Regions from separate parts of the Streptococcus downei MFe28 genome, predicted to be linked through region 1. Evidence: predicted binding sites of a transcription regulator. Region 1 holds the regulator's gene; the other holds the start of a gene.
The links. Region 1 encodes CtsR, which represses protease genes until heat stress. Its sites were predicted from a motif close to TTGGTCAAAAAAGGTCAAANA; they were not measured.
Positions count from the first base shown of each region.

Region 1 (15,529 bases):
CTGTTAATTTTTTCATAATCATAACCGTCCTTTAAGCTGTATTATAGCAGAGGAACAATCGAAAAACAAGTCTTTCCTCCAAAAAATTTAGTAAAATTTAAGGCGGAAAATCCAAAAATGAAACACCCAAAACAAGAGTCTGGGTGCTTCCAGAGAGGCGGTAGACGGATTTGAACCGACGATCAAGCTTTTGCAGAGCCGTGCCTTACCACTTGGCTATACCGCCTAATAACGAAGACTATTTTATCCTAAAAATATGACTTCGTCAAGTGGCTGATGGGAGCGAACCTAATTGTTCCTACCACCTCTGTTTGATTAATTTTTCTTCTCTTTGCTAACCCAGGTCCCTTCTCCTTGGTGGATGGCAGAGCTCAAATGATTTAAGGAAGTAATAACGGCCTTACGTTTGGGATTGTTTTCTGCGAAAAGGATGGCAGAAGAAACTTTAGGCAACATACTGCCAGCGGCGAATTGTCCCTGATCAATGTAAGTCATCAATTCATTAGTTGTTACGTCTTTTAGTTGGGTCTGATTAGGCTTATTATAATTGATATAAACGTAATCAACCCCCGTTAAAATAATCAGTAAATCGGCATCAATGAGGTCAGCCAAGGTCTGGCTGGCAAAATCCTTATCAATGACAGCCTCAATTCCTTGTAAATCTCCTTCATTATTGCGGACAACAGGGACGCCACCACCACCAGCTGCAATAGTAACGACTCCCTCCTCTAAGAGTTCTTCAATAATCGAACTCTCCCGAATAGAGATGGGTAGAGGAGACGGAACCACCTTGCGCCATCCTCGTCCAGCCTCCTCTTTAAAAGTGGCTCCACTTCGTAGGGCTTCTTCCTGGGCCTCGGTTTCTGATAGAAAGGGGCCGATAGGCTTACTAGGATTGGTAAAGGCAGGATCTTTGGCAGAGACCTCAACCTGTGTGACTAAAGCGGCTACCTTCTTGTTGATTTCTCTGCGATCTAATACGTTGTCCAAGGCATTTTGCAACCAATAGCCAATTGCCCCTTCGGTCATGGCCCCACAGGTATCCAAAGGCATGGCAGGGTTATTTTTAGAGTTTGCCGCCATCTGTTGCAAGAGTAAGTTGCCCACCTGAGGGCCGTTACCATGGGTTATGACCAGCTCATAGCCCTCCTCAATGAGGTCGGCAAGGTATTCCGCAGAGCTAGCTATTGCCTTTTGTTGTCCAAGTGCCGAGGCATCATCCCTTAGGATGGCATTACCGCCCAGAGCAATGACAGCTTTTTTTCTTTTCATAGCCTTTCTCCCCCATTTGAACTTTTGATAAATAGTGACTTGTAAGAATCAGACAGCGGGTTCCTGCTGGGTGATACAGTGGATATTTCCCCCACCATAAGCAACCTCTTCGGTTCTGACCCCAACAACCTTATAGTCTGGAAACATAGCCTGAACTTGCTGAACAGCCAAGTCATCGTTAGCGTCGCCGTATTGAGGCAGGATAATACCACCGTTGACAATGAGAAAGTTCATATAGGAGGCTATAGAAATTTCGCCTTCTTCACGTGGCAGAGTTCCTTCGACCAAGTCAATGGTATCAGCATCCTTGAGGTAGCAGGGTTCTTGGGTGACACAGAGCTTGTGGATTTTTAATTTCCTACCCTTGGCATCTCTTGCCTGACTGAGGGTGGCATAGGCTGCCTGAGCCTCCTTATAGAAGGGGTGAGTTTTATCCTCGGTGTAAATACAAACCACTTCACCAGGACGGATAAAGCAAGCGACATCATCAATGTGGCCATTGGTTTCGTAAGGGTCAATCCCGTCCTTGACCCAGATAATCTTTTCTAGGTTGAGGTGTTCTTTCAATTTATCTTCAATTTCTTCCTTGGTCATATCTGGATTACGACCAGGACTGAGTAGGCACATTTCTGTTGTGATGAGGGTTCCTTGACCATCAACGGTAATGGAGCCACCCTCTAACACGAAACCATTAGTTCGATAGGAATCCACACCTTCAATCTCGCAAATTTTTTGAGCCACTTGGTCGTCCTTGTCCCAAGGGAAATAGAGACCATCTACTAGGCCACCCCAAGCGTTGAAGGTCCAGTCGTTTGCTCGAATTTGACCTTGGTCATTAACGACAAAAGTAGGTCCAGAATCTCTTACCCAAGAGTCATCGCTAGCCATTTCAACAACCCTGATTTGACTGGGAAGTTGAGCTCTAGCATTTTGATATTGGCTAGGATTGACACACATAGTAACTGGTTCAAATTGACTGATAGCCGTGGCGACATTGACGAAGGATTTTTGAGCAGGCTTAGCTCCCCACCGCCAGTTGTCGGGTCGCTCTGGCCAGACCATCCAGATTTGTTTTTGTGGTTCGAATTCAGCTGGCATACGAAAGCCATCTTGCTTGGGTGTGCTATTTTCAATACGTTTTGCCATAATAGTCTCCTTTCGACTACTCATATTCAAAACTAACTACTTCTTAATTTTTTTAACTAGAATAATTCCCTCGCCGATAGCAATACAGATAATAGAACCGATAGTAATCGGAAGCTTGCCAGTCAATTCCTGGGCAGATAAGGGTAGGGCGGTGAAAACTAGAGAAATCAGGATAATCACCATTGGTAATAGGACTAAAAGCTTTAGGAAATTATCTTTACCACCAACCTTGAAGGGCCGGGGCGTGTCTGGGTCAATTTTTCTAAGCCTGTAAAAGGCTGGAAAGACAGGAACATAAGAGAGTAAGAACATAACCAGATTGAGAGAGAAGAATGCCCAGAACAAGTCTTGGTTAGGAAGAAAAGGAGCAATAACGACAACTAGACTGGCTACAACCCCATTCATAATGGCAGAGCCAATGGGCATCTGATTCTTTTGATTACGTTTGGCAAAGACTTTTGGCATATCCCCATTTTCGGCCGCATAGCAGGCCGTATTGTTGACCCCGAGGGACCAAGACAGCATATTACCAAAGAGGGTCAGCAAGAAGAGGAAGGCCATGGAAATAATGAACCAGCCTCCACTTGAATTTGTCAAGAGCTTAAAGCTGTCAATCATACCACTACTAGTTGAAATTTCCTTGGTGGGAACAGCAACGCCGATACCAAAAGCGGAGAAGATGTAGATGGCAGCGATGACCAAGCCACCAACGATAATAGCCTGAGGAATTTGTTTCTTAGGTTTCTCCATACCCTCAGCGAAGGTACAGATGACTTCAAATCCCAAAAGGTTAAAGATGATAACAGAGATAAATGAGAGGCTGTTAAGATCGAAGCTAGGCAACAAGGAGGACAAGGTCATCTTGTTGGCCATTCCCTTGGTCAGAGCAACATAGACCCCTAGACCACCAACAAGGAGGGCCAAAATCATCTTAATCACAGCAGATCCATTGAGAATCCAGATACTATCACTAACCGGATAAAAACTAATCCAAACGATAATCCAGATGAAAATCAGCTCAGTAATGATGCTAGCCAAGGTGGAGAAGTGGTAGCCCGTCATGGTTTCAATTAAAGTTGGGGTCATAACGGCTAGTGAGGCCAACCAAAGTGGGAAATTAATCCAATAGTACCCAGATACTCGAGAGCCCCATTTATGGCCAAAGGCCTTGGTCACCCAGTCGTAGATTCCTCCTTCACCGATATAGGTTGTGCCAAGTTCTGATGAAATCAATCCGTAAGGCAGTAAGAAAGCGATTAAGAGGAAAATCCACCAGAAGAACTGGGAGTTTCCGATGGCGGCAACAGGGGCAGCCGCCTCAGCTACAAATACGACACAAATAACAGATAAGACGGCACTAAATAAGCTAAATTTTTTCTTGCTTTCCATAGTTCTAGTCCTTCCAAAAATAGGGGAAAAGAGAAGGAGGAATAGGCAATGGTCACTCTCCCTTCTACCCCCAATCAAGCCTTTAAGAAGCGTTCAAGTTCGCTTTTGGCTTGAGCTTGTTTGTCCAAATCATAAGGGTTTTTATCGTCATAATCTCGCAGAAGATAAACGAGAATGCCACGAATTGACGTTAGTCGATTTCCGGCTTCGTCGAAGCAAATAGAGTTTAGACCGTCCATGACCTCATCGGTAACTTCCTCTCCTCGGGTAGCCGGCAGGCAGTGCATGAATTGACAGTTTGGACCAGCTTTTTTCATCATGGCTGCATCAACCTGATATTTAGGATAGAAAATCTTCAGGCGCTCTTCTTCGGAAAGTTCAGCCTCATAGAGGCCATACCAGACATCGGTGTAGAGGAAGTCAGCGCCAATAATAGCGTCTTCGTCGTCTGTAACGGTATACTTACCACCTGAAATAGCACAAATTTCGTCTAACTTAGCCTTGTGCCTATCATTGAGTTGGAAACCCTCTGGGCCGAAATGGACAAATTCCATACCCATCTTAGTAGTAATCAGACCTAAAGAGAAGCAAACCTGAGTTGCATCTCCAACAAAGACCACCTTACAATCTTCGAGTTTTTTACCTGCGGGTAGGTGCTCAATCATGGTGCAAAGGTCCCCTAACTCTTGAGTGGGGTGGTTATAGTCTGACATGCCGTTAATGACAGGAACGGAAGAAAACTTGGCAAGGTCTTCAACACTCTTGTGGCGCTCAACCCGAGACATGATAATATCGGTCAGGCGAGAAACCACTTGCGAGGTATCCTCAATGGTTTCATGACCACCCAACTGAATTTGTCCGGGAGCCAAATATTGTGCATGTCCCCCTAGCTGAGTCATAGCCGTTTCAAAGGAAACACGAGTCCTTGTAGACGATTGTTGAAAAATCATCGCCAAGGTCTTATTTTTCAACAACGGAGGATAGTAGCCATTCTTGATACAATCCTTGAGCTTAAGGGAGAGTTCAACGATATCTAGCAATTCTTCCTTGCTGTAGCTTTCGGTTGTAATGTAATCTCTTTTTTTAACCATCTGAAGAGACCTCCTATAGTTATTTTGTTTGTTAATCCCAGTCTAAACAAGATTGCAAGAGGTTACAATAAACCAACTGGCAACATTTGGTTATAAAAATGTAAACTTCTTCTAATCGCCTGGTTTTATTGGCTCTATATGATGAAAGTAAGAAAGAGTTTAGATAAGTTTAGACTCAGGGTTTAGAGGGTAAATGCAAAGGCGTGTGCTATACTAAACCTGAGATTAGGAGAGAAGATATGGCAATTTTAAATTATTTATACAACAGCCTTTTGCTGGTTTTCTATTCGGTGACCATGGCTCTGGCCTATAACTATGCCTACAAAGAAAAGAAAGAGTCCCAGGGTCAGTTTTTCTTTGTTCTAGGACTCTATCTGCTCTTTTTCATCTTTGATAATGTCATTGTCTCTCTTACTGAGGTTTTTACCAGTTTTGCGCATATCTATAACAAGGAGTCTATGGGAATGCCCTTGGTTAAAACCTTGATTTATACGGTCAATAATTTTTGCCAGCTCTGGCTATTAAGGCGCTTGGCAGGGAAAACCATTCACCCTTCACAATGGCTAATTTTGATTTTTATCACAAGCTGGATGGTCGTGATTCCTCTTTTTAGCAGTAGTGCCTTGGCGGTCTATCTCTATTACCTCCCCAATCAATTACTCCTACTTTATCTAGCTGGGCTGGCTTGGCATCAAAAAAAGAAACTGAAGAAAGCGCAGTCGCTGGTGTCCAAGTATTTAACCTGGATAGGCTTCATCTGTCTAATATTTGGGCTCCTGATTTTACTGGAGGATAGCTTCGTGATTTTCCGTGTTGATAGCTACCACTCCTTGAACGTCAAAATTCAAAATCGCAATTTTTCCCAAGATATTTTCAATCTCTGCGTCTGTCTACTAACCATTCGCTACTTCCTGCTGGACTATCCCAAGAAAAAACTGCGAAATGAAAAGACTAACAGCCTGTTAGCAAGAAAAGAAGAGGCTTTTTTCAGTCATTACCGATTGACTCAAAGGGAGTGTGAGATTTGTCAGCTCTTGCTTGAACATAAGAATAATCAAGAGATTGCGGACACCCTCTTCCTCTCCATCGGGACGGTCAAAGCTCATATTCATAATATCTATTTCAAGATGGCCATCCACCAGCGGGATGAAATTTATGTCCTTTTTGACAACTTTAAAAGCACCAGTCATTCATTGTAGGAAAGACTCATAGTAGTGAGTATCTTTCTGGCCTGAACAAAATATTAATCAAGGCCTTCAAATGTCTTGCGAAAGCTGAAATAGAGTATTATAATGAACCATCACTATTTTTAGGAGTTTAATAATGCTTGAACGATTAAAAGCCCTCTTTATTGGGAGTCCTCTGATTTCTACTAGTGAGGGGGATGATAGTCATCTCCTGTCTAAAAGGCAGGCCCTAGCCATGCTGTCTAGCGATGCTTTATCTTCAATTGCCTATGGACCAGAGCAGGTTATTCTGATTTTAGCAGCAATTTCTCCATTGGCGATTTGGTGGTCTCTGCCAATTGGACTTATGGTCTTGGTGCTTTTAGCCAGCCTGACCATCTCCTATCAACAAGTTATTCACGCTTATCCCAAGGGAGGAGGAGCCTATGTCGTCTCATCAGAAAATCTTTCCCCCAGCTGGGGCCTGATTGCCGGAGGTAGCTTACTGGTCGACTACATGCTGACGGTGGCTGTCTCAGTATCCTCTGGTGCTGATGCGATAACGTCGGCTTTTCCTGCTATTAAAGAGCACAATTTAGCCCTTTCGATAGCTTTGGTTTTGGTTCTAATGGTGATGAACCTCAGAGGGCTAAGAGAATCAGCTAAATCCTTGATGATTCCAGTCTATCTCTTTATTATCAGTATTTTGTTTTTGCTAATTTATGGTGCCTATCAGATTATAACGGGACATCTCCCTTATACGGCAACTGCCCATATTGGACAAAGTGTCTCGGGAGTAAGCATTATTCTCCTGCTTAGGGCTTTTACAAGTGGTTCAGCCTCTTTAACAGGTGTTGAAGCCATTTCTAATGCTGTTCCTTTTTTCAAGAATCCAAAGGAGAAAAATGCTTCAACAACCTTGAGTTTAATGTCTTTAATTTTGGGTTTGATGTTTGCTGGTATTAGTCTTCTAAACTTCTGGCTGGGGATTCTACCTTCCCACCACGTAACAGTTCTAGCTCAGATTGCCAGAAGAGTGTATGGCAACTCGGCCTTGGGTAATGCTCTCTTTTATATTTTTCAGTTAGCGACAGCTTTTATCCTTGCCGTTGCCGCAAACACAGGTTTTTCCGCCTTCCCTATGCTCTCTTTTAATATGGCAAAAAATAAATATATGCCCCATCTGTTTATGGAAAAAGGAGCCCGCCTCGGTTATTCTAATGGGATAATTACTCTGGCCTTGGGGGCTATTGCCTTGCTTTTTATCTTTGATGGTTCTACCGAGCGACTAATTCCCCTCTACACTATCGGTGTTTTTATTCCTTTCGCTTTATCACAAACCGGAATGGTGATTCATTGGAAACGAACCTTAAAACAAGGCTACCTGTGTCATTCTTTGGCAAATATTCTAGGGGCTCTTATCTGTTACGGTATTGTGCTCATTTTGCTGGTTTTTCGGTTGGGAGATATCTGGCCCTTTTTCCCAATTATTGTTGCCTTGTTAGTTCTCTTTAATACCATTAAACGACACTACACCAATGTTGCCATGCAACTGCGGATAACAGATGAGGTGAAGGCCATTCCGTCCTATCAAGGGAATACTGCTTTGGTACTTGTTGGTAATATGACTCAGGCTAGTATCCCTGCTATCAATTATGCCAGCAGCATTGGACAAAAGGTTTTAGCCATGCATGTAGCGACCTTGGAAACTAAGGAGAAGGACGAAGAGCTGGAGGAGGAATTTAAACGCTATTTCCCCGATGTCCCTTTAGTGATGATAGATTCTGATTATCGCGATATTGTTAAGCCAACAACCCTATTTGTTCAAAAAATGTTAGAAGAAACAAAGAAAAATGAGCATACTTTGACAGTAGTGATTCCTAAGTTTATTCCTAAACATGGCTGGCAGAACATCCTCCATAACCAAATGAGTCTTCGTTTGCGGGCAAGTCTGCGTTGGCATGAGGATATTGTCATTGCGACCTATTCCTATCACTTAAAGAAATAAGCACTGAGTCGGCTTTTCGCAAAATCATCTGACCATGGCAGACGCTTGCAAAATTTAGGGATTTCTGCTATCATAAAAAGGTCGCAGTTTGCGATAATACTCATCTTGGACGAATCGTGGGTCTGTTGCCCCAAGGGGTTGATCGGCGAGTTGAAATCTGAGAGAGGAAAAAAACAAAAGGAGAAACTACTCATGTCAGTAATTTCAATGAAACAATTACTTGAGGCTGGTGTTCACTTTGGACACCAAACTCGTCGCTGGAACCCTAAGATGGCCAAGTACATCTTTACCGAACGTAACGGGATCCACGTTATCGACCTGCAACAAACGGTTAAGTTGGCTGATCAAGCTTACGAATTCGTTCGTGATGCTGCTGCTAACGATGCTGTTATCCTCTTTGTCGGTACTAAGAAACAAGCTGCTGAAGCTATCGCTGAAGAAGCTACTCGTGCTGGTCAATTCTACATCAACCACCGTTGGTTGGGTGGTACCCTTACTAACTGGGATACTATCCAAAAGCGTATCCGTCGTTTGAAAGAAATCAAACAAATGGAAGCTGACGGTACTTTCGAAGTCCTTCCTAAGAAGGAAGTTGCCCTGCTTAACAAGCAACGTGCTCGTCTTGAAAAATTCTTGGGCGGTATCGAAGATATGCCACGGATTCCAGACGTTATGTACGTTGTTGACCCACATAAGGAACAAATTGCTGTTAAGGAAGCTAAGAAACTTGGCATCCCAGTTGTGGCTATGGTTGATACCAACACTGACCCAGATGATATTGATGTTATCATCCCAGCCAACGATGACGCTATCCGTGCCGTTAAGTTGATTACTTCTAAATTGGCTGACGCTATCATCGAAGGTAAACAAGGGGAAGACAAGGCTGTCGAAGAAGAACTGGCAGAAGCTGCTTCAACGGAATCCCTTGAAGAATTGGTAGAAGTTGTCGAAGGCGACAACAAGTAAGGAGAACGTTAAAAAATCCGTAGGAAAATAGGGAACGGACCTAAGTGTCAAAGAGACACTAGGAAGTTCATCTTTTTCGCTAGGATTTTAGTTCGACTACAATTATTAGGAAATAATAGGTAGAGGTTAGCACTATAAATGGTAAACTTTTGCCTATCCCTACTAAAAGTAAATAAGTGTAAAACCACGAAAGGGGCGGGGCCTAGCCCTCGTCCCTTTCTTTCATCATATAAATTTTGGAGGAAGAAAACTCATGGCAGAAATTACAGCTAAGCTGGTTAAAGAATTGCGTGAAAAATCAGGTGCAGGCGTTATGGACGCTAAAAAAGCCTTGGTTGAAACTGATGGTGACATGGACAAGGCCATCGAATTGCTTCGTGAAAAAGGTATGGCTAAGGCAGCTAAGAAGGCTGACCGTGTCGCTGCTGAAGGTTTGACTGGCGTTTATGTTGCTGGGAATGTGGCAGCCGTTGTTGAAGTCAATGCTGAAACAGACTTCGTTGCTAAGAACGCCCAATTCGTTGAATTGGTTAACGAAACAGCCAAAGTCATCGCTGAAAACAAGCCAGCTAACAATGAAGAAGCTCTTGTTCTAACCATGCCTACAGGAGAAACTTTGGAAGCTGCTTATGTCAATGCGACAGCAACTATCGGCGAAAAGATTTCCTTCCGTCGTTTCCAAGTTTTGGAAAAAACAGACGCTCAACACTTCGGTGCTTACCAACACAACGGTGGCCGCATCGGTGTTATCTCTGTTGTTGAAGGTGGCGACGAAGCCTTGGCAAAACAAATCTCAATGCACATCGCTGCAATGAGTCCAAAAGTTTTGTCTTACAAGGAATTGGACGAGCAATTCATCCATGACGAATTGGCTCAAATGAACCACAAGATCGAACAAGATAACGAAAGCCGTGCTATGGTTAACAAACCAGCCCTGCCATTCTTGAAGTATGGATCTAAGGGCCAACTGACTGACGAAGTTTTGGCACAAGCTGAAGAAGACATCAAGGCTGAACTCAAGGCTGAAGGCAAACCAGAAAAAATCTGGGACAAGATTATCCCAGGTAAGATGGACCGCTTCAAGTTGGACAACACCAAGGTTGACCAAGAATATACCCTTCTGGCTCAAGTTTACATCATGGACGACAGCAAGACCGTTGAAGCCTACCTTGAATCTGTCAATGCTAAGGTTGTTGACTTTGCCCGCTTCGAAGTTGGTGAGGGAATTGAAAAAGCCACAAATGACTTTGAAAACGAAGTAGCCGCAACCATGGCTGCAGCCTTGAATAAGTAAGGGAGTGGGATAGAAGGGATTTGACTTTGTCAAAACCTTCCTTCCCCCTCCACTCTTTAATTTCAAGGTGTCAGGCTAAAACAGTCCACCGGACTGTTTTACCACCCCCGCAAGGCCGACTAGGCTTCTGCTGTGCCACGAAGTGGTGCAAAGAGGCCAATCAGCTACTGCGCCTAGCAGATGTACACCAGTTCCGCATGGGGCTGGTGTTTTTCTTTTTCCACGGGGTTGTAGGCGAACTCAATTCCTAGTTATTGTGCAGCTTAATCCTAATCTAATAACTTTTAATCCATGTTCAGTTGCGACAAGACTGGGTTTCAAGCCTAGTCTTTTTTAGTGCTCTGTCAAAGACTTTTGACAGAAAAAAAGTCTAAGTCAAAAGAATTTGATAGACAGCAAGATAAGAAACTGAGAAAATAGAATCAGAAAGAGAGGTAATGATGGCGGTAGGTCAACAATTACAATCGGCACGGTTGCTTAGCGACTTGACTCAAGAAGAGGTAGCTGACAGCCTTGGAGTATCGCGACAGACAGTGTCAAACTGGGAAAGGGGAAAAACCTATCCTGATATAGTCAGCTTGATAGCCCTGAGCAATCTTTATCATTTGAGCCTGGATCAACTGGTTAAGGGGGATGAAGCCATGGTGAAACATCTCGAAAAAACGACTGATTTAGTGACCAGTAACCGAAACTTAATCTGGTTACTAGGTCTTTATTTGCTCCTATTTTTCGGACTCCTATTTTTAGCTTTAATTTTTAAACATGATTATCTAATTATTCTGGCCGTCCTGATCCTACTCTTAGGAATGGGAGCTATCTTTTATCAAATTATTAGAATGATTTAGGGGGTGATTTTATGTTTAGTGGTCATATGTGGGTAATTATCGGGGCAGCTATCTTTTTACTAGGTTTTGTCAGCTTCAATATTCAACTTTACCAATTGATAAAATTGGATGCCCAGGCCAGAGGTATGGACCATCCTGAAATCTGGGTGCTATCGGCGTCTGGTCGGGGTGGCATTGTTGGCCTTCACCATTATTTTGTTCAACGTAGGGACTATCCAGCACCAAGGAGTCAAGAATTGGCCGAGCTTCAAAAGAAAAAGAGACTAGCCTTACTCTATTTAATTATCGGCTTGCTTGGGGGATTACTGATGACTATCGCTTCCCTGCCTAGCAAGGGATAAGGACCTTACCGCCACTTCGCTGGTATGTGATGGACTAGATGCCAAAGCATTAAATCCATCATCACAAATCAGCCACTGCGTCAATGTGTGTGATGTTGAAAAAGTAGCGAGGCTAGCACTTTTTAATTGTTTCAAGCTCTTCTTATGACGGGACGTTTTGCTAGTATTAGCTAGAACTGAAGGGCTTATCATATTTTCTGATAGGTTGGTTTGTCCAGTAGATAATGCTGGCAGACAAAGTTGGCTAGGGGAGAAGTCCACTCTTGGTGTCTGCTCCTTATTGAGTATTAGGTGATTTAGCGCTTAGAACGTATGCCTTCTTTGATTTTAGCTTTCAAAATTTCGCCTTTTAGGGTATAATAGTCAAAGTTAGTCAAAGATAAGGAAGGGTAGTTTATGCCTGTAAGAAATACTTCGGACAATATCGAAGAATATATCAAGAATATTTTGGCCCAGTCGGGTATTGTGGAGCTCAAGCGCTCCCATCTGGCGGACTCATTTGATGTGGTGCCCAGCCAGATTAACTATGTCATCAAGACTCGATTTACTGAGAGTCGGGGCTATGTGGTAGAAAGTAAGCGAGGAGGTGGCGGCTATATCCGCATTGCCAAGGTCACTTTTTCTGACAAACACCACCTGCTCAATGCCCTGGCAGGCTCAATCGGTGAAGCCATCAGTGGTCAGGTCTTTGATGACCTCATTCAACAGCTCTATGATCAAGATATTATTAGTGAGCGTGAGGGCAATATCATCCTGGCCTCATCCTCCGATGAGGTTCTGGGAGAAGATGCTCCTGGTATTCGTGCCCGCATGCTGAAAAAGATTATTCAACGCCTCGATAGAAAAGGAAATCCAGATGACTGATTATTCCCTGAAAATGCAAGAAATATTTAGCCGTGCCCAATATCAGGCGGCCCGCTACCAGAGTCAATTTTTGGAAAGTTGGCACCTGCTCTTGGCCATGGTGGACACCGATGAGACAGTGGCTCATCTGGCACTTATGGACTTTGCGGATAAGATTGATTTGGATGAGTATGAGGATGCGGCCATGCTGGTCATTCGCCGTAAGCCTCTCAAAAGGGCTAAGAGCCAAGAGATTTTGCCGGCTTCAAGGGCACTAGAGAGAATCTTAACCTATGCGGCTCGTATTGCTGAAGCTGTCAAGGCCCCTCAGGTCGGTAGCGAACACGTTCTCCTCTCCATGATGTTTGGTCGGGATAATTTGGCGGCTCGCATTTTGGAGCAGGTCGGTTTTCATTTTCAAGATGAGGGCAAGGATAATCTTCGATTGATTGACCTACGCAAAGTTATTGAGCGCTACTCAGGTTTTTCCAAGGAAGATGTCAAGGCTATTTTTGACTTGGCCAAGCCCAAGAAGTCTGGCAATGGCAACTTTAACAATATGATGGCAGGCCCTCAGCCAACGGCAGGAGACCTGGCTGACTTCACCCGAGACCTGACGGATCTAGCGGCTCAAGGACAACTGGAGACTGTGGTTGGTCGTGACGAGGAAATTACTCGCATGCTACAAATTCTTAGCCGCAAGACTAAGAATAATCCTGTCTTGGTCGGTGATGCCGGTGTTGGTAAGACGGCTCTAGCCTACGGCCTAGCCCAGAGGATTGTCCAAGGAGAAGTTCCATACGAACTGGCCGATTTCCGAGTTTTGGAATTGGATATGATGTCGGTGGTAGCTGGCACCCGTTTCCGGGGAGACTTTGAAGAGCGGATGAACCAAATCATTGCGGATATCGAGGCCGATGGCCATATCATTCTCTTTGTTGACGAGGTTCACACCATCATGGGTTCTGGCAGCGGGATTGATAGCACCCTGGATGCCGCCAATATTCTTAAGCCAGCCCTTTCTAGAGGGACCCTCCACATGATTGGAGCGACAACCCAGGAGGAGTATTCCAAGCATATTGAGAAGGATGCAGCCCTCTCCCGTCGCTTTGCTAGGGTTTTGATTGAAGAACCGACAGTTGATGCTGCCTACCAGATTCTCTTGGGACTCAAGGAAAGCTATGAGAGCTACCACAATGTCACCATCTCTGACCAGGCAGTCTTAACGGCCGTCAAATCAGCCCACCGCTATTTGACCAGCAAGAACTTGCCGGATTCGGCCATTGACCTGCTGGATGAGGCCAGTGCTATGGTGCAAAATACGGTCAAGCGTTCCCTGCCAACCTTCCTCAGCTCTGCTGACCAGGCCCTCTTGTCAGGAAATCTAGGAGCGGTTGCGGATCTGCTTCAGGAAGAGGATCAGCAAAAGGTTCGCCAGCCTGTCGCTGTCAAGGAAGAGGATATTCTCAGGACCCTCAGCAAACTCTCAGGCATTCCTCTTGAGAAGATGACCCAGGCTGATAATCAACGCTACCTCAATCTAGAAAAAGAACTCCACAAGCGCGTGATTGGCCAGGATGATGCCGTTTCAGCGGTTTCTCGTGCCATTCGGCGCAACCAATCAGGTATCCGAACAGGCAAGCGACCAATTGGTTCCTTCATGTTCCTAGGGCCAACTGGGGTTGGTAAAACCGAGTTAGCCAAGGCCCTTGCTGAACTCCTCTTTGATGATGAGTCGGCCCTGATTCGTTTTGATATGTCTGAGTACATGGAAAAATTCGCGGCTAGTCGCCTCAACGGAGCCCCTCCAGGTTATGTGGGCTACGAAGAAGGCGGTGAGTTGACCGAGAAGGTTCGCAACAAGCCTTATTCGGTTCTCCTCTTTGATGAGGTGGAAAAGGCCCACCCTGACATCTTCAATGTCCTTCTCCAAGTCTTGGATGACGGGGTCTTGACTGATAGTCGTGGGCGCAAGGTTGATTTTTCCAATACCATCATCATCATGACTAGCAACTTAGGGGCAACTGCCCTGCGCGATGATAAGACGGTTGGTTTTGGCGCCAAGGCCATCAGTCAGGATTATCAGGCCATGCAGAGTCGGATTATGGAAGAGCTCAAGAAGGCCTATCGACCTGAATTCATCAATCGGATTGATGAGAAGATTGTCTTCCATAGTCTGACACCTGACCATATGCGTCAAGTTGTCAAGCTGATGGTGAAGCCTCTCGAAGCTAGCCTAGCTGAAAAGGAAATCAGCCTCAAGGTTCAACCAGCTGCCCTCAAGCTTTTGGCAGAGCAGGGATATGACCCAGAAATGGGAGCTCGCCCCTTGCGCCGAACCATTCAAACTGAAGTTGAAGACAGATTGTCCGAATTGCTCCTGTCAGGCCAATTAAAGGCCGATTCCAAACTAAAAATTGGCAGCCACAAGGGCAGTCTGAAATTTACCATTGATGACTAGAAAAAATGGGAGTGGGACTCAATCATGATTTCGGAGAAATCAATTTCCCCTTGCTCTCTAGTTTTAAGGCTTCAAGAGAGTTGATACAGTAGTCGCTATTTTGCGAACTACTGTCCCCTCCTTACTAAGTTCCCCATTCAAACTCGACAAGAGTTTGAATGGGACCTGTCGTAGGCTGTCTAGTCCACTGGACTAGACACTCCCGCCTCCGCACAGTTGACTTGGACCTATCCCTTGCCAAGCAAGGGATAAGGATATTACCGCCGTTTCACTGGCATGTGAGTGACCAAACACTAAAGTGTCAAGTCGCTCATCACAAATCAACTACGGGGTCAAACTGTTTGATGTTGAAAAAGTAAGGAGGTTAGGACCTTTTGCCCCAGCCTCATGATGAAATAAGCGAACACTGGAGAATTCTGCAGGACAGAAGAGACTCTAGTATTCGCTTTTTGTTTTATCTTTTCGTTGAGCTTATACTCAATAAATTTCAAAAGTTATATTTTGATGTTTCTTTAGGTAGTACGGACGGAAGTAAACTCCTTATAAAGATACAAAGCCGTCACCCCCCAAAAAGGAAAATAGAAAATCGGGCGATAGAGCATTGAGGCCCTATCGCCCGATTCTCTATTTCAACAGTGGTGTAGGGGAGTTTCATTCCTAAGATTGAGCCCAAGTCTCAAAAATCCCATTATAAGTAACGTCAAAGC
Region 1 covers NZ_UHFA01000002.1:209,719-225,247, reverse strand. The annotation lists gene DYE66_RS01085 (hypothetical protein) at 1-22, opposite strand, end outside; tRNA gene DYE66_RS01080 (tRNA-Cys) at 156-226, opposite strand; gene arcC (carbamate kinase) at 316-1,272, opposite strand; gene aguA (agmatine deiminase) at 1,321-2,418, opposite strand; gene DYE66_RS01065 (APC family permease) at 2,455-3,807, opposite strand; gene ptcA (putrescine carbamoyltransferase) at 3,882-4,898, opposite strand; gene DYE66_RS01055 (helix-turn-helix domain-containing protein) at 5,138-6,097, shown strand; gene DYE66_RS01050 (APC family permease) at 6,222-8,072, shown strand; gene rpsB (30S ribosomal protein S2) at 8,265-9,038, shown strand; gene tsf (translation elongation factor Ts) at 9,292-10,332, shown strand; gene DYE66_RS01035 (helix-turn-helix domain-containing protein) at 10,773-11,177, shown strand; gene DYE66_RS01030 (hypothetical protein) at 11,189-11,518, shown strand; gene DYE66_RS01020 (CtsR family transcriptional regulator) at 11,915-12,382, shown strand; gene DYE66_RS01015 (ATP-dependent Clp protease ATP-binding subunit) at 12,375-14,822, shown strand; gene DYE66_RS01010 (hypothetical protein) at 15,197-15,427, shown strand.

Region 2 (15,529 bases), 1.8 Mb from region 1:
TGATTTTTGTCTGCTCTGGATTAGGGATAACGGCATAGACCCCATAGCGGGCGACATAGTCCTTGCCTGCCTCTTTTTGGCCAAATGTAGGAGTGGTCATAGGAATTCCTCGTCTCTAATTTCTTGAGTTTATTATAACACATGAAGGCAGACTAATTATTTTCTTTGGCTGAAAATCTTCTAAGTTCGCCTAATAGCCCGAAATTTTTTACTAATTAAGAGGTGAAAACTTCTTTTCTGGACTTGTGATAAGGTCTCTACTATAGGAAGCTAAAAAACCTGTCTCTAGCTAGGGACAGGCTTCTTGGTAGGGCTATTCTTTAAGGGACTTTTCCTCTTGGGTAGCTTGGCTGACTTTAGCAGCCTTGATGCTAATCTTACCGTTGGAGGTCATGACGGCCTTGAAGTTCTTTTCACTAGGATTTTCTAGGTAGAAGTCGGTAATGGCATCTTCGATATGGTCTTGGATGGTCCGACGTAGAGGTCTAGCTCCCATCTTAGGATCATAGCCGAGGTCAACCAATTTTTCCTTGACCTTGTCGGTAACTTCCAAATGAAGGTCATTGCTGGACAAGCGTTTGTTGACATCGTCCAACATGAGGTCGACGATATGGAGAAGGTTGTCCTTACTCAGAGCCTTGAATTCAATAATACCATCGAAACGGTTCATGAATTCTGGGCTAAAGAAGTTGCTCAATTCTCCAAGGACGGAATTGGTCCGACCTTCGCGGGCAGCTCCAAAACCGACAGAAGCTTCAGATTTACCGGTACCGGCGTTTGAAGTCATAATGATGATGGTGTCTTTGAAGCTAACGGTCCGACCTTGGCCATCGGTCAAACGACCATCGTCGAGAACTTGCAGGAACATGTGCATGACATCGGGATGGGCCTTTTCAACTTCATCCAACAGGATAAGGGAGTAGGGGTTGCGGCGAACCTTTTCGGTTAACTGACCAGCCTCTTCATAACCAACATAACCTGGAGGGGCTCCGACCAATTTAGCCACGGCATGTTTTTCCATGTATTCGGACATATCAAAGCGAATCATGCTGTCAGCTGATCCGAAGAGCTCAATAGCTAGTTGCTTGGACAGCTCGGTCTTACCGACACCAGTTGGTCCAACGAAGAGGAAGCTTCCAATTGGCCGATTTGGGGCACCGAGTCCGACACGATTACGACGAATAGCCTTGGCAATCTTATCAACAGCGTCATCTTGGCCAATAACCCGAGACTTAAGATCGTCTGCCAGATTAACCAGTTGGGACTGTTCTTTTTCTTTCAAATCACCGACTGGGATATTGGTCTTTTCTTCAACGATAGCCTCAATATGCTTTTCGGTGATGACAGGAATATCTTGCTCATCCAGTTGCTGGGACTGCATTTCCTTGTACTTGGCAATCTGATCGCGGAAGTAGGCGGCCTTCTCAAAGTCTTCTTCACGAGTGGCTTGAGCCTTGAGATTCTCAGCCTCGACCAAGCGTTGGTCAATTTCCTTAGGATCAACGAAATTGAGTGTCAGGTTCATCTTGGAACCGGCCTCATCCAAAAGGTCAATGGCCTTATCAGGCAAGAAGCGGTCCTGGATATAGCGATTGGAGAGAAGAGCCGCAGCTTCAATTGCCTCATCAGTATACTTAACATGATGGTAGTCCTGATACTTGGCTTGGATACCATGGAGGATGGTGATGGTTTCTTCAACGGAAGGTTCATCCACCTTGACAGGCTGCATCCGTCTTTCCAGGGCAGCGTCCTTTTCGATAATGCGATATTCATTGAGGGTGGTGGCACCAACCAGCTGTAGGTCGCCACGAGCTAGGGCTGGCTTGAGGATATTACCAGCATCCATGCTACCGTCAGACGTACCACCGGCACCGACGATTTCATGGATTTCGTCGATGAAGAGGATGACATCCTGGCGCTGACGGATTTCTTCCATCAACCTTTGCATCCGTTCCTCAAATTGACCGCGGATACCAGTTCCTTGAACTAGGCTGACCACATCTAAACGGATGACTTGCTTACTCTGCAATTTTTGCGGAACACTGCCATCGACAATCTTTTGGGCAAGGCCCTCAACAACAGCCGTTTTACCGACACCTGGCTCACCGATGAGAACAGGATTGTTCTTGGTCCGACGATTGAGAATTTCAATAACTCGGACGATCTCTTGGTCACGGCCGATTACAGGGTCAATGTCGCCCCTACGGGCCATATCAGTGATGTTGATTCCAAATTCATCCAAGATACCTTGGGCTTGTTGGGGCTGAGCTTGCGGTCTGCGGCCCTGATTGCCACCGCCGTTATTACCGCCTCGGTTACCACCATCGCCACCATTGCGTCCCGCCTGTGATTGGGGAGAATTTGGTAGGTCTGGGTTAAAGGCACGGAAATTATTGAGATCTCCGAAGAAATCGTCAAAGAATGAATCCATGGATTGGTTTTGATGGCTTTGAGGATTTTGGCTGGTTAAATTACTGTTGAGAATATTTTCTGGATCAGCCTTCATAATCCGGTAGCAGTTTTGACAGAGATCAATCTGCTTTTGCTGGCCGTTGACATTTGTATAGAGATGTATGCTCGCATCATTGAGCTTACAATTTTGACATAACATAGGAAACCTCCGATCTCGACCGATAGTCAATAATGGTCAAAATCTATGGTGTTATTATAACACTCAAACTATAGAAAGCAAGTAAAAAGATTGTTTTTTTAGCAGATGAAAAGCTAGAGTGCTAAAAGTGAATAAAATACAAAAACGTCTTGACATTTCCGCAAAATAAGGTAGAATAACTGTATAAAAATTCAGAAAAAGGAAAAAGATATGGCTAAATCATTTTTAAAAGAGATAGATTTCACAAAGGAAGAGCTCCTAGGCTTGATTGATTCAGCTGCCAAGTTTAAAACCCTCAAAAAGAAGAAGCAGGCGCATAAATATTTAGAGGGGCTCAATATTGCCCTGATTTTTGAGAAGACCTCAACCAGGACTAGGTCAGCCTTCACGGTTGCTGGACAGGACTTGGGAATGAATGTGACCTATCTGGGGGCTGGAGAAACCCAGCTGGGCAAGAAGGAGTCTGTGGCGGATACGGCTAAGGTCCTAGGCTCCATGTTTGATGGCATTGAATATCGGGGCTTTAAGCAGGAGGATGTCGAAACCCTGGCCAAGTATTCTGGTGTCCCCGTCTGGAATGGCTTGACCGACAGCTGGCATCCCACCCAGATGATTGCCGACTTTCTGACACTCAAGGAACATTTCGGTAGTTTAGAAGGCCTCAGCATTGCCTATGTTGGAGATGGTCGCAATAATATGGCTAATTCCCTCTTAGTTACTTCGGCTATTTTAGGGGTCAACTGTACCATTATTGCCCCAGAAAGCCTGCAACCAGAAAAAGCGGTTCTTGATTTGGCCAAGAAGCACAATAGTGGAGCCAAGTTAGAGATAACTGCAGATCCTGCAGCAGTCAAGGGTGTGGATATGATTTACACCGACGTCTGGGTCTCCATGGGGGAAGATGTGGACTTCAAGGAAAGGATTGATTGGCTCCTCCCCTACCAAGTCAACCAAGGTCTGCTAGATTTGGCACAAAATCCCGACCTCATCGTCCTGCACTGTTTGCCAGCCTTCCATGATCTCAACACTAGTATTGGTCAAGAAATTTACGACAAGTATGGCTATAGTGAGCTGGAGATTACTGATCAGGTCTTCCAGAAGTACAGCCCCGTTATTTTCCAAGAGGCAGAGAACCGCATGCATGCTATCAAGGCCATTATCTATCAATCTTATCAAGAGGATTAGGTCCTACCAGAAGAAATTCTTTCTAGGCTAATGGAGACCTTGCTTATCGAATTTCAGTAAAATGGGTAACTTCTAAGAGATAAATTTCCCTATTTAAGGCTTTGACCTATCTCATTTCCCTAGTTTATGGTAAAATAAGACTGATTAAAAGATAAAAGGCACAAGGGGATAAAGTAGTTATGGGGGAAATTTTTCCCACCCTCATGTGCTTAGCTAAGGAGAATCTACATGGAATCACATTTGGTGAGAATCATTGATCGTCTCAATTTGATGACGACAGATGGGGGTAATTTGAAAAGGAATTTCGAGCGTGATGGCCAAGTCGTTGCGGAAGTTTCTTTTGCCAATGATCCTGAAAATGGTCCAGTATTCACATTGCGTGATGTTAAAGCGCGTGAAACCTATACTTTCGATAGCATTGACTTGATTGCTATGGAAATCTATGACCTGCTTTACTAAGAATTATCAGAAAATCAGACTCTCCTAGTGGTCTGATTTTTTTGCTGTGAACGGAGGAGACTATGACAGAAAATACGAATTCAGGAGCCAGTAAGTACCAAACCTACCTTATCATGAAGAACACCGCATCGAGCTTAGGGTTTATAGCACTCGTTCTCGTCCTTCTCATAGGGGCGACCCCTCGCCAGTCTTTCATCTATTCCAATCTTTTTAGCTTCCTCTGGACAGGCTTGAAGGTAGGAGGCCTGCAAGGCGGTGAGTGGCTGGTCTTGATAGCCTGTGGGCTCCTTGCCTTGACAGTCATTCTAGGTCAGATTAATCTGATGCGATACGTGAAAATCAAGGGAACCGATAAGGTCTTGCAATGGCTAACTTCTTGTCTAGGCATCATAGCTAGCCTCCTAATGGGCTACTGTCTGCTGGTTGGTTTAGTCTTAGTACCTGGCATTTTCTCCTTGCTACTTCTCATTCTTCTAGCAGCCAGCCTAGCCCTAGCTATTGTCAACCTTTTTGTCGGAATGGATTTCTCATTTGCGCCCGTGACCAGTAGCCAGTCAAGCACTGATAGTAGCCTTAGTCAGCCTGCTCAAAGTAAGCAAGCTACTGACAAGTCTGTAGCAGAAGAAGAGGAAAACTCACCATTTTTCTAAAGCAATTTAGATAATTGGAGCGATAACTATGCCTCGCCTAAAAAGCTGATTGGAGGTCTCTGCCAGCCTGGCAGGGCTTCCAATTGGCTTTTTATTTATCTGTCCTCTGACCTTTTCAAAAAATATACAAGAATCAATGAAAAATCAGAAAATTATAAAATGATATTGTATTATTATTCATTTTATGGTAAAATAATTTACAAATTTATTGACAAGGTGGCCTTGAAAGTGAGCCACTAATTGTCATGAGAAAGCTGCCTTTGGCTATCTAAAATAGGAGTAAATCTGTGAATTTCGATTTTTCTTTCTTGCCCAAATATTGGGGTTATTTCAACTACGGTGTCCTTGTCACCGTTATGATTTCTGTCTGTGTAGTCTTTTTGGGGACCATTCTAGGGGTCCTAGTCGCTCTAGCAAAACGCTCAAATATCAAGCTGTTAAATTACCTAGTTAGCTTTTATGTCTGGGTCTTTCGCGGAACTCCCATGGTTGTGCAAATCATGATTGCCTTCCTCTGGATGAATTTTAAGAGTGCTCCCACCATTGGGTTTGGAACAGTGGAGCTTGACTTCTCCCGCCTGATTCCAGGGATTATCATCCTTTCGCTTAACAGCGGGGCCTATATCTCTGAAATCGTTCGGGCTGGGATTGAAGCTGTTCCCAAGGGACAAGTGGAAGCGGCCTATTCCTTGGGGATTAAGCCAGCCAAAGCTATGCGCTATGTGGTTTTACCCCAGGCCTTCAAGAATATTTTGCCAGCTCTGGGTAATGAATTTATTACCATCATTAAGGATAGTTCCCTCTTGCAAACTATCGGGATTATGGAACTCTGGAATGGGGCTCAGACTGTTCTAGCAACCACCTACGTTCCGCTGGAACCTCTCTTGTTTGCAGCCTTCTACTACCTCATGTTGACAACCGTTCTGACGGCTGGTCAGAAGTGGCTTGAAAATCGTCTTGGGAAAGGACAAAAAGCATGACTGATACCTTGATTAGTATAAAAAATCTGCATAAATATTTTGGTAAGAATGAAGTCCTCAATGGGATTGATTTGGACATTGAAAAAGGCGAAGTTGTTGTTATCATTGGCCCGTCGGGTTCGGGTAAATCAACTTTCCTTAGAACCATGAATCTTCTGGAAGTTCCGACCAAGGGGACTGTTAGTTTTGAAGGTGTTGATATCACTGATAAGAAAAACGATGTTTTCAAAATGCGTGAAAAGATGGGGATGGTTTTCCAACAATTCAATCTTTTCCCTAATATGAATGTCCTAGAAAATATTACTTTGGCGCCAACCAAAGTCAAGGGTCAATCTAAGAGTCATGCTGAAGAAAAGGCTTATGAACTCTTGGAGAAGGTTGGGCTTAAGGACAAGGCCAAGGCCAATCCTACCTCTCTTTCAGGCGGACAGCAGCAGCGGATTGCCATTGCCCGTGGTTTGGCCATGGATCCTGATGTCCTCCTCTTTGATGAGCCAACGTCAGCCCTCGACCCTGAAATGGTCGGAGAGGTTTTGGCTGTTATTCAAGACCTAGCCAAGTCTGGTATGACTATGGTCATTGTCACCCATGAAATGGGCTTCGCAAAAGAAGTGGCCGATCGGGTCATTTTCATGGACGGTGGCGTTATCGTTGAGGAAGGAAGTCCTCAAGAAGTCTTTGACCATACCAAGGAAGACCGAACCAAGGACTTCTTAGGGAAAGTACTCTAAATCAAGAGAGATAGATTGATGGACCCCAGTAGATGGGGTTCATTTTTTAGTAAGGGTAAGGTTGAGATAGTCAAAGGGCTAGCCCCAAAGTCGCTAGCTTGCGACCAATAGCAATGGATGGGCGAAAATAGCTGGTCAACCAGAGCAATTCCTTCAAAAAGGGGCTAGAGATTCTAATCTTTGGCTCCTTTTTGAAATGATTCCAATCTTCTGAAAACGCTTATTTAACAGGCTTTTCTATGGTATAATGAAGGCAGAAAAATTTTCCGAACGGGTAGAGGAGGCCTAAATGATTTTACAAGAGGCGGATTTGAACAAATCCTACCAGATTGCCAGCATTAATCTACCAGAAGTTAGTCTGCGCCATCTGGCTAATCTGGGCCTCAAGGTAGGCACGACTCTTAAAGTTCTTTCCAAAACCAAATCCAGCGCTATTATCGTCTTAAAGGCTAATCGTCTGGCTTTTGATACCTCGATTTTGGCCAATATTGATGTGACCGAGCTGTCCGAGGAACAGGAGACTCTCCCTCTGTCTGACTTAGAGGTAGGTCAGTCTGCCTATATTGACAATATCCTTGCCCTCAATGAAGCCAAACGTCGCCTGATGGATATGGGCCTGACTAGGCATACCAAGATTTACCTCCGTAAGGTTGCTCCTCTAGGCGACCCTATCGAAATTAGCTTGAGGGGTTATGAATTATCCCTGAGAAAGTCAGAAGCCCAAATGATTAGTGTCGTTAGAAGTAAGGATCAGGAGGAGGATTAGTATGACAGAAATTGCCCTTATTGGTAATCCCAACAGCGGTAAGACCAGTCTCTTTAACCTCTTGACGGGGACCACTCAGCATGTGGGAAATTGGCCCGGCGTTACCGTTGAGCGAAAGAGCGGTCAGGTGAAAACATTGCCAGGGGTCAACGTCCAAGACCTGCCAGGGATCTATTCCCTTTCGCCCTATAGTCCAGAAGAAAAGATCGCTAGGGATTATCTCTTAAGCAACCATGCCGATGCTATTTTAAATGTCGTGGATGCCACAAATCTGGAGCGCAATCTCTATCTGACTACCCAACTGATTGAAACGGGCCTTCCAGTCACTCTAGCGCTCAATATGAGCGATGTACTCAAAAGCCAAGGTAGGACTATTAATAGCGAGAAGCTTGCCTACCAGTTAGGCCTGCCGGTTATTGCTACCAGCGCTCTAAAAAATACAGGTGTGGACAAAGCTATTAAGAAGGCCAGCCAAACAACCAAAGCTAGGGTGGATGACATCCAGTATCCGACCTATGATGACAAGTTTGAAGCGGCCCTGGCTCAGATTATCCAAGTACTGGGGCAAACGGTTCCCCAGCGCTCCAATCGCTTCTATGCCATTAAACTTTTTGAACGAGATAAATTGATCACTTCCGAAGTCAACCTTTCTCCTTTTCAAAAGTTAGAGATTGACGACATCATCAAGATTACCGAGGAAATCTTCACCGAGGATTCAGAGACTATCGTGGTCAACCAGCGCTATGCCTTTATCGAACGCGTTTGTCAAATGGCTCAGAGTCAAGATGATGACATCAAAATGACCCTGTCGGACAAGATTGATAAGATTGTCACCAATCGCATTTTGGCCCTGCCAATCTTTGCTCTGGTCATGTTCCTGGTTTACTACCTCTCCATTCAGACGGTGGGTACCATGGGGACAGATTGGGTCAATGATGTTCTCTTTGGCCAATATATCCCTGATCTTGTGACCCAATTCCTTCAAGACCTGCATGTGGCAGACTGGCTCCAATCCCTGATTGTCAATGGGATTGTTGCTGGTGTCGGAACGGTACTAGGTTTTCTGCCTCAGATTTTTGTCCTCTTTGTCTGTCTGGGCATTCTGGAAGATATCGGCTATATGAGCCGAATTGCCTTTGTCATGGATCGCATTTTCAGGCGTTTTGGCCTTTCGGGTAAATCCTTTATTCCCATGTTGATTTCAACAGGCTGTGGGGTGCCAGGTATTATGGCCAGTCGGACCATTGAAAATGAGCGGGACCGCAGGATTACGATTATGACAACGACCTTCATGCCTTGCTCGGCTAAATTGTCCATCATCGCTCTGATTGCAGGGGCCTTCTTTCCCGACAGTCCCTGGGTGGCTCCAAGCACCTACTTTATGGGAATGCTGGCCATCATCTTTTCGGGAATTTCCCTCAAGAAGACTTCTTTCCTAGGTGGCTACACCAGTCCCTTCATTATGGAGCTACCTAGTTACCATCTGCCTAAGGCTAGAGCGGTTCTGCGGTACGCAACTGGCAAGGCTCTGAGCTTTGTCAAGAGGGCTGGGACCATTATTTTTAGCTTGACGGTTCTGATTTGGTTCCTGTCTTCCTACAATTTCACCTTCCAAGCGGTCGAAACGGACCAGAGTATCTTGGCCAGTCTCGGCCGTCTCCTAGCCTGGATTTTCACACCCCTGGGCTTTGGGAACTGGAAGGCGACTGTGGCAGCTCTGACAGGTCTTGCGGCCAAGGAAACCGTGGTGGCTACCTTTGGGATTCTCTACCACAATCCAGACGCGACGGAAACCAGCAAGGCTCTCTGGACCAGCCTCCAAGGGGACTATACAGCCCTGGCGGCCTATTCCTTTTTGACCTTCAACCTCCTTTGTGCCCCTTGTTTTGCGGCCATCGGAACCATACGCCGGGAAATGGGCAATCTCAAGTGGACCCTCTTGGCCATTGGCTTTCAAACAGGCCTAGCCTACTTGGTCAGTCTGGTTATCTACCAGTTAGGGCTAGTCTTTCTCTACGATCAAGCCTTTAGCCTGTGGACAGGCCTAGCCTTCTTGATTATTGGGCTCATGCTCTACTTTATCTTGAGAAAACCACGCCAAATCAAGGAAGAAGTCATTAGCTTAGACAACCTTCCCTTGGCTGATCGAACTTAATACTCAATGAAAATCGAGATTAGCCGAGGCAAGGAGTAATGACATCAAGTCACTAAAGTGACTGATGTCCAACGGCAATCTCCATAGCGATTGCCTAGCTCCCTTACTAACCTCACAAAGTTGGTGAAATCGACCAACTTTGCTCTGCATCGCACGAACTGTAGATAGCTCAAAAGGTCTGGTAGACCTTTTGAGGTTGGAAATAGGGAAAGCTTTGCTTTCCTCAGTAAGTACAGCAAGGTGAGTTAACGACGCGACGCGAGGTAGGAACTGTCGTTGCCACAGTTTATACAGAGTTAGCCAGGGATATAGAAAACTACAATCGTAGTTTTCGTAGTCACTCTAATGAGAAATCATAGAGTGACTTTATCCGTGGATAAATTTTGATTTTCGAAGAGTATAAAAAGGAGATGTAAACCATGTCAACCTATATTATTGCAGGTCTGATTGCTCTGGCTGTCATCGCAGGTCTGCGCCATTATATTAAACAAAAGGGTTCCTGTGGGGACTGCGATTGTGCCTGCCCCGTCAAAGAAGAAATGCACAAGCACCAGAAACTCAGCTAGTTGGTCATAGACTAGAAAGCTTGATGGTTGCAGGGAATTGAGGTCACTCCTAGTCTACCTATCCAAGATATTCTTTGGGCCATCAGGCACCCATGAGAAAGCCATTCCAAAAGGGGTGGTTTTTTGCTATAATGGGAGCAAGAATTTGGGGACTTTCGTCCAGTGGATGAAGGTAGTCTGAGACTAGGCACTAAAAGCCAAGGGACTCAAGATTTAACTCTAGCTTTTCAAGAAGATTAGACAAAAACTAGCCTGTTCAGGCAAGAAAACTAATTGGGAGTAAGCATGACAGCAAAGATCATTGATGGCAAGGCTCTGGCCAAGAAAATGCAGGGCCAGTTGGCAGAAAAAGTAGCCCAGCTAAAAGACCAGCATGGAATCGTTCCAGGTCTGGTGGTTATTCTGGTCGGTGATAATCCTGCTAGCCAGGTTTATGTCCGCAATAAGGAGCGCTCTGCTCTAGCTGCTGGCTTCACCAGCGAAACCGTCCGCCTATCGGATAGTATCAGCCAGGAGGAGTTGCTGGCTCTTATTGAGAAGTATAATCAGGATCCAGCCTTCCATGGGATTCTGGTCCAGTTGCCCCTCCCTAGCCATATTAACGACAAGAGGGTCATTTTGGCCATTGACCCCAAGAAGGATGTCGATGGTTTTCACCCCATGAACACCGGCCACCTCTGGTCAGGCCGTCCTCTCATGGTTCCCTGCACGCCAGCTGGCATCATGGAAATGCTGAGGGAGTATGAGGTTGACCTAGAAGGCAAGAATGCCGTCATCGTTGGTCGTTCTAATATTGTCGGCAAGCCTATGGCCCAATTGCTCCTGGACAAGAATGCGACCGTCACCCTGACCCACTCTCGCACCCGTCATCTGGATCGGGTTTGTAAGCGGGCCAATCTCCTGATTGTTGCAATCGGTCAGAGAAATTTTGTGACTAAGGATTATGTCAAAGAAGGGGCAGTCGTGATTGATGTCGGTATGAACCGTGATGATGATGGCAAGCTGATTGGTGATGTCAAGTTCGACGAAGTGGCTCAACTGGCCAGTCTCATTACGCCTGTTCCCGGTGGTGTTGGCCCTATGACCATCACCATGCTCCTGGAACAAACCTATCAAGCAGCCCTGAGAAGTGTGAGCTTATGATGATTGATGAAAAAGTCCTTAAAAATCTTATCCAGCCCCGTCCCCTTAAGAGTCATAAGGGGACTTTTGGGCGTGCCCTCCTCATTGGTGGCCTCTACCCCTATGGTGGTGCCATTATTATGGCTGCCCTAGCGACGGTCAATAGCGGAGCTGGTTTGGTGACGGTGGCTAGTGCCCCTGCCAATATCCCAGCCCTGCATAGTCATCTGCCGGAAGCCATGGCCTTTGACCTAGCTGATCAGGCCCTCTTAACTCAGCAAATTCATTCCAGCCATGTCATCCTGATTGGCCCAGGACTGGGAGATTCCCCTCTGGCACAGAAAGGCTTGGATCTAGTTTTGAGTCAAGTGCAAGCAAATCAAACCCTGATTATTGATGGCTCAGCCCTAGATTTACTGGCCAAAAAAGACCAAATTAGCTGGCCTACGCAAAAAATAGTCCTAACCCCTCATCAAAAGGAATGGGAGCGCCTCTCAGGTATCGAAATTTCCCAACAGAATCAAGAAAATGCTAGGGAAGCTCTGGCCCACTTTCCCAGCCAAACCATCCTAGTGGCCAAGTCCCATCAAACGACAATCTATGACCAGACTGGCCAAGTCGCTCAATTGACAGTCGGGGGTCCTTATCAGGCAACCGGTGGCATGGGCGATACCCTAGCAGGTATGATTACGGGCTTTGTCGCCCAGTTTAGGGAAGACCTCTTTAAGAGCGTGGCAGGAGCTAGTTACCTCCATTCAGCCATCGCCGACGACCTAGCCCAAGATGCTTATGTTGTCCTCCCAACCCGTATCAGCCAGGAAATTCCAAGCTGGATGAAGAAGATGAGTGAGGAGGATTAGAGCAAATTCAATTGAGGAGTAAATTTTTATGGGCTAAATTCTATTCTCTTTATAAACCAAGTGAGAAATTGAAATAAGGGGTTTGATAGGCTATAATGAACTTAAAGGACAGTTGAAAAAGGAGGAAAAACCTGATGACAGCTTGGTATGATTACATGATTAAGGCAAGCAGAGAATCTCAAGGTGATGGGGACTTGTGGTTTAGATACCTGTACAAGGTAATTCAAGACAGTGATACAAAATTAAGCCCAAAAGATGTTGAAGAACTCCTCAATAGTCACCAACTCAGCCCTTTTCAAAAAGTGACTCTTCATGATGCTATGACAGAAGGAACCTATACAAGGGAACATGTGCTGAATGCTAATAGGAAGTCAACCTCAAGAGATATTCTACAGCTTTACAGAGAGGGGAAATATGGATAAAAAGACCTTATTTGAAGCTTTAAATGAAGAAGGAGGATATTACTCTAGAAGTTATCGGTGTTGGAGGTTTTGTCCTAGAGTATTATAATTTACGCGGAACACAAGATGTTGATGCCTTCTACCAGGAGAATACTAAGATTTTAAGCATTATAAAACAGGTGGGTGACAAGTTTGGCGTCAATGAGCCAGATGAACTTTGGTTGAACAACTCTGTATCCAATCTGAATAAGGTACCGCCAAAATCAGCTTGCAAAGTCATCTACAATTTTTCTAATCTCAAGGTCTTAATTCCGACTCTTATTTACATAGTAGGAATGAAAATGGAAAGTGGAAGAAATCGGGATTGACAGGATATTGGTGAGATTATTCGTTTAGCAAATATTTCATCTCCTAAAGGGCTCCTTAATGATTTGAAGGGTTACAATTTTAATATTAATATATCAATTTTATTGGAGGCATTCGAGATTGCTTATGGTACAGAATGGCTTGCAGAATATATGAGCAATCACATAGATGAGTTTAAAGAGTACTAATAAAAAGGGTTGAAGTATCTTGTTAATGATATGATTGTTTTGCCATATTATACCTTGTATCTTGGTTCTAAGAACCAAATACCAGGCTCCTCACCCCATCTCCATCAAACCCAACTCCACCAGATAAGCTAGACTCAAGAAGGGCAGGAAAGGAACTGCTCTTTTTTCTTTGTGACTGATGATAAAAAGAATGGCTAGGAGGCTCCCCAACTGAATCAACCAGAGCAGGGAAGGCAGGTCGAGGGTCAAGGCCAAGAGGGCCAGGTAGTAGAGGTCGCCCTCGCCAATGCCCAAGGGAAGAATTTGCGCTAAAATTCCTAAGAGGAGAAGGACTAGGGCGGTGGTATTGCTCCCCCAGAAAAATAGTGTGACTAGCCCTGCCAATAAAATGATGATTAAGGGATAGTCTTGATTTTTCAGGTCGTAGAGGCTGAGGGTCAGGCTGAGCATGACCAAAAAGACTTGTGTCCAACTCAATCCACCTACCCAGCCAAGATAGAAAGCCAGGGCACAAGCGGTTTCTAAAAGGCAATAGCTGACAGGGATTTTGGCACTGCAAAAACGGCAACGAAAGCCATTAGCCATTTCCGAGACAATGGGAATCAAGTCCCAAATGGCCAAGGTTTGACCACAAGAGTCGCAATGACTGCGGGGCCAGAGAATTGATTTTTCTGGGAAGCGGTCGACCACCAGACCCAGAAAGGAGCCTAGACTGGCTCCTAGTAAGAGAATTAAAAGTGTTTCCATACTTATTAGTCCGAAAATAATTCAAATGGTTGCATAATTGTTGACCTTGGACTATAATAAGGGTGTCAGTAGATAAGAATGATTCTAAATAAGAATTATCTGTCAACTGACCAATCCTAAAAATCCTTTCTGGGACTGTTTTATATAGATCAAGAGCTTAGGAAATGTTCTATGAAAATAGAGGCGAGGGAGCGTTCGACTTTCCAGAACCGTCAATGTTTTCATTCGGCACCATACCTAAGTTCAATTATAAGGAGGTTTTCTTATGTCTAATTCCGTAGAGGCAATTGCCAATCAAGAGGCTCAAAGAGCTCAAAATCTTTCAGGTTCTCGTCCCAAGACCAAGGCTGTCCTCAACCAAGCTGTTGCGGACTTATCCAAGGCTTATTCCATCGTTCACCAAGTCCACTGGTATATGCGAGGACGTGGTTTTCTCCATCTGCATCCAAAGATGGACGAATACATGGATGCCCTCAATGCTAATTTGGATGAAATCAGCGAACGGTTGATTACCCTGGGAGGCGACCCTTATTCAACCCTAGCTGAATTTGACCAAAATTCCAACCTGACTGAGGAAAAGGGGACTTGGGACAAATCCATGGAAGACCACCTGCGTCGCTTGGTAGAAGTCTATACTTACTTGGATAAACTTTACCAAGTCGGCCTTGATGTGACTGATGAAGAAGGCGATGCCCCAAGTAATGACATCTTCACAGCAGCTCAGGCAGATGTTGAAAAAACTCTCTGGATGCTCCAAGCCGAACTTGGCCAAGCCCCAGGCTTGGATTAAAAACATGACATTTTCAAAATCGACGTCATTTTGAAAATGCAAGAGTGAAGTAGCTAGGGAAGCTACCATAGCTTGAGCAATTTATAAATAATAGGAAGGGACGACCTTTGGGGCCGTTCTTTTTTAGACCAAGCCTCTTTCAACACTTGTCAGAAAATCAGACTTGAGAAAAATTCAGAAACCGCTTCCTGATGACCTTGAAAGCGTTCGCTTTTTTTGTTACAATTTGCTTATGAAAACCTTGTACGATGTTCAGCAGTTGCTCAAACGCTTCGGTATAATCGTTTATCTGGGCAAGCGGCTCTACGATATTGAAATGATGAAAATTGAGCTAGAGCGACTTTACCAGTCGGGCCTTCTAGAAAAGGAGGACTATCTGACAGCGGAGTTAATTTTGCGACGGGAGCATCGCTTGGAAAAAGAAAGACTAGAAGCGAAAGGTAACAATCATGGCTAAGAAATTATTGGGAATTGACCTCGGTGGGACCACCATCAAGTTTGGCATTCTAACGACGCAAGGAGATGTCCAAGAAAAATGGGCGATTGAAACCAATATCTTGGAAGAAGGCAAGCACATCGTACCTGATATTGTCGAGTCCCTCAAACATCGTCTGTCACTCTACAATTTGACCAAGGACGATTTTATCGGTATTGGTATGGGTTCGCCTGGCGCTGTTGACCGGGATAAAAAGACCGTGACAGGAGCCTTCAACCTCAACTGGGCCAAGACTCAAGAAGTTGGTTCGGTCATTGAAAAGGAGGTTGGCATTCCCTTTGCTATTGACAATGATGCCAATGTCGCTGCCTTGGGTGAAGCCTGGACAGGAGCTGGTGGCAATAATCCTGACGTGATTTTGGTGACCCTCGGAACTGGTGTCGGTGGTGGCATTATCGCTGATGGCAACCTCATCCACGGGGTTGCTGGTGGCGGTGGTGAAATTGGCCATATCAA
Region 2 covers NZ_UHFA01000002.1:2,053,491-2,069,019, reverse strand. The annotation lists gene DYE66_RS09930 (NUDIX hydrolase) at 1-100, opposite strand, end outside; gene DYE66_RS09925 (ATP-dependent Clp protease ATP-binding subunit) at 314-2,611, opposite strand; gene argF (ornithine carbamoyltransferase) at 2,822-3,796, shown strand; gene DYE66_RS09915 (DUF1797 family protein) at 4,025-4,255, shown strand; gene DYE66_RS09910 (hypothetical protein) at 4,318-4,905, shown strand; gene DYE66_RS09905 (amino acid ABC transporter permease) at 5,193-5,885, shown strand; gene DYE66_RS09900 (amino acid ABC transporter ATP-binding protein) at 5,882-6,616, shown strand; gene DYE66_RS09895 (ferrous iron transport protein A) at 6,906-7,382, shown strand; gene feoB (ferrous iron transport protein B) at 7,384-9,537, shown strand; gene DYE66_RS09885 (FeoB-associated Cys-rich membrane protein) at 9,957-10,103, shown strand; gene DYE66_RS09880 (bifunctional methylenetetrahydrofolate dehydrogenase/methenyltetrahydrofolate cyclohydrolase) at 10,389-11,246, shown strand; gene DYE66_RS09875 (NAD(P)H-hydrate dehydratase) at 11,243-12,085, shown strand; gene DYE66_RS09870 (hypothetical protein) at 12,220-12,507, shown strand; gene DYE66_RS11190 (DUF6036 family nucleotidyltransferase) at 12,531-12,854, shown strand; gene DYE66_RS09860 (prepilin peptidase) at 13,131-13,787, opposite strand; gene DYE66_RS09855 (Dps family protein) at 14,053-14,577, shown strand; gene DYE66_RS09850 (YqgQ family protein) at 14,810-15,034, shown strand; gene DYE66_RS09845 (ROK family glucokinase) at 15,027-15,529, shown strand, end outside.
Region 2: DYE66_RS09925 (ATP-dependent Clp protease ATP-binding subunit) is a predicted target of CtsR. The motif match lies at 2,634-2,654, and genes of this name have one in related genera.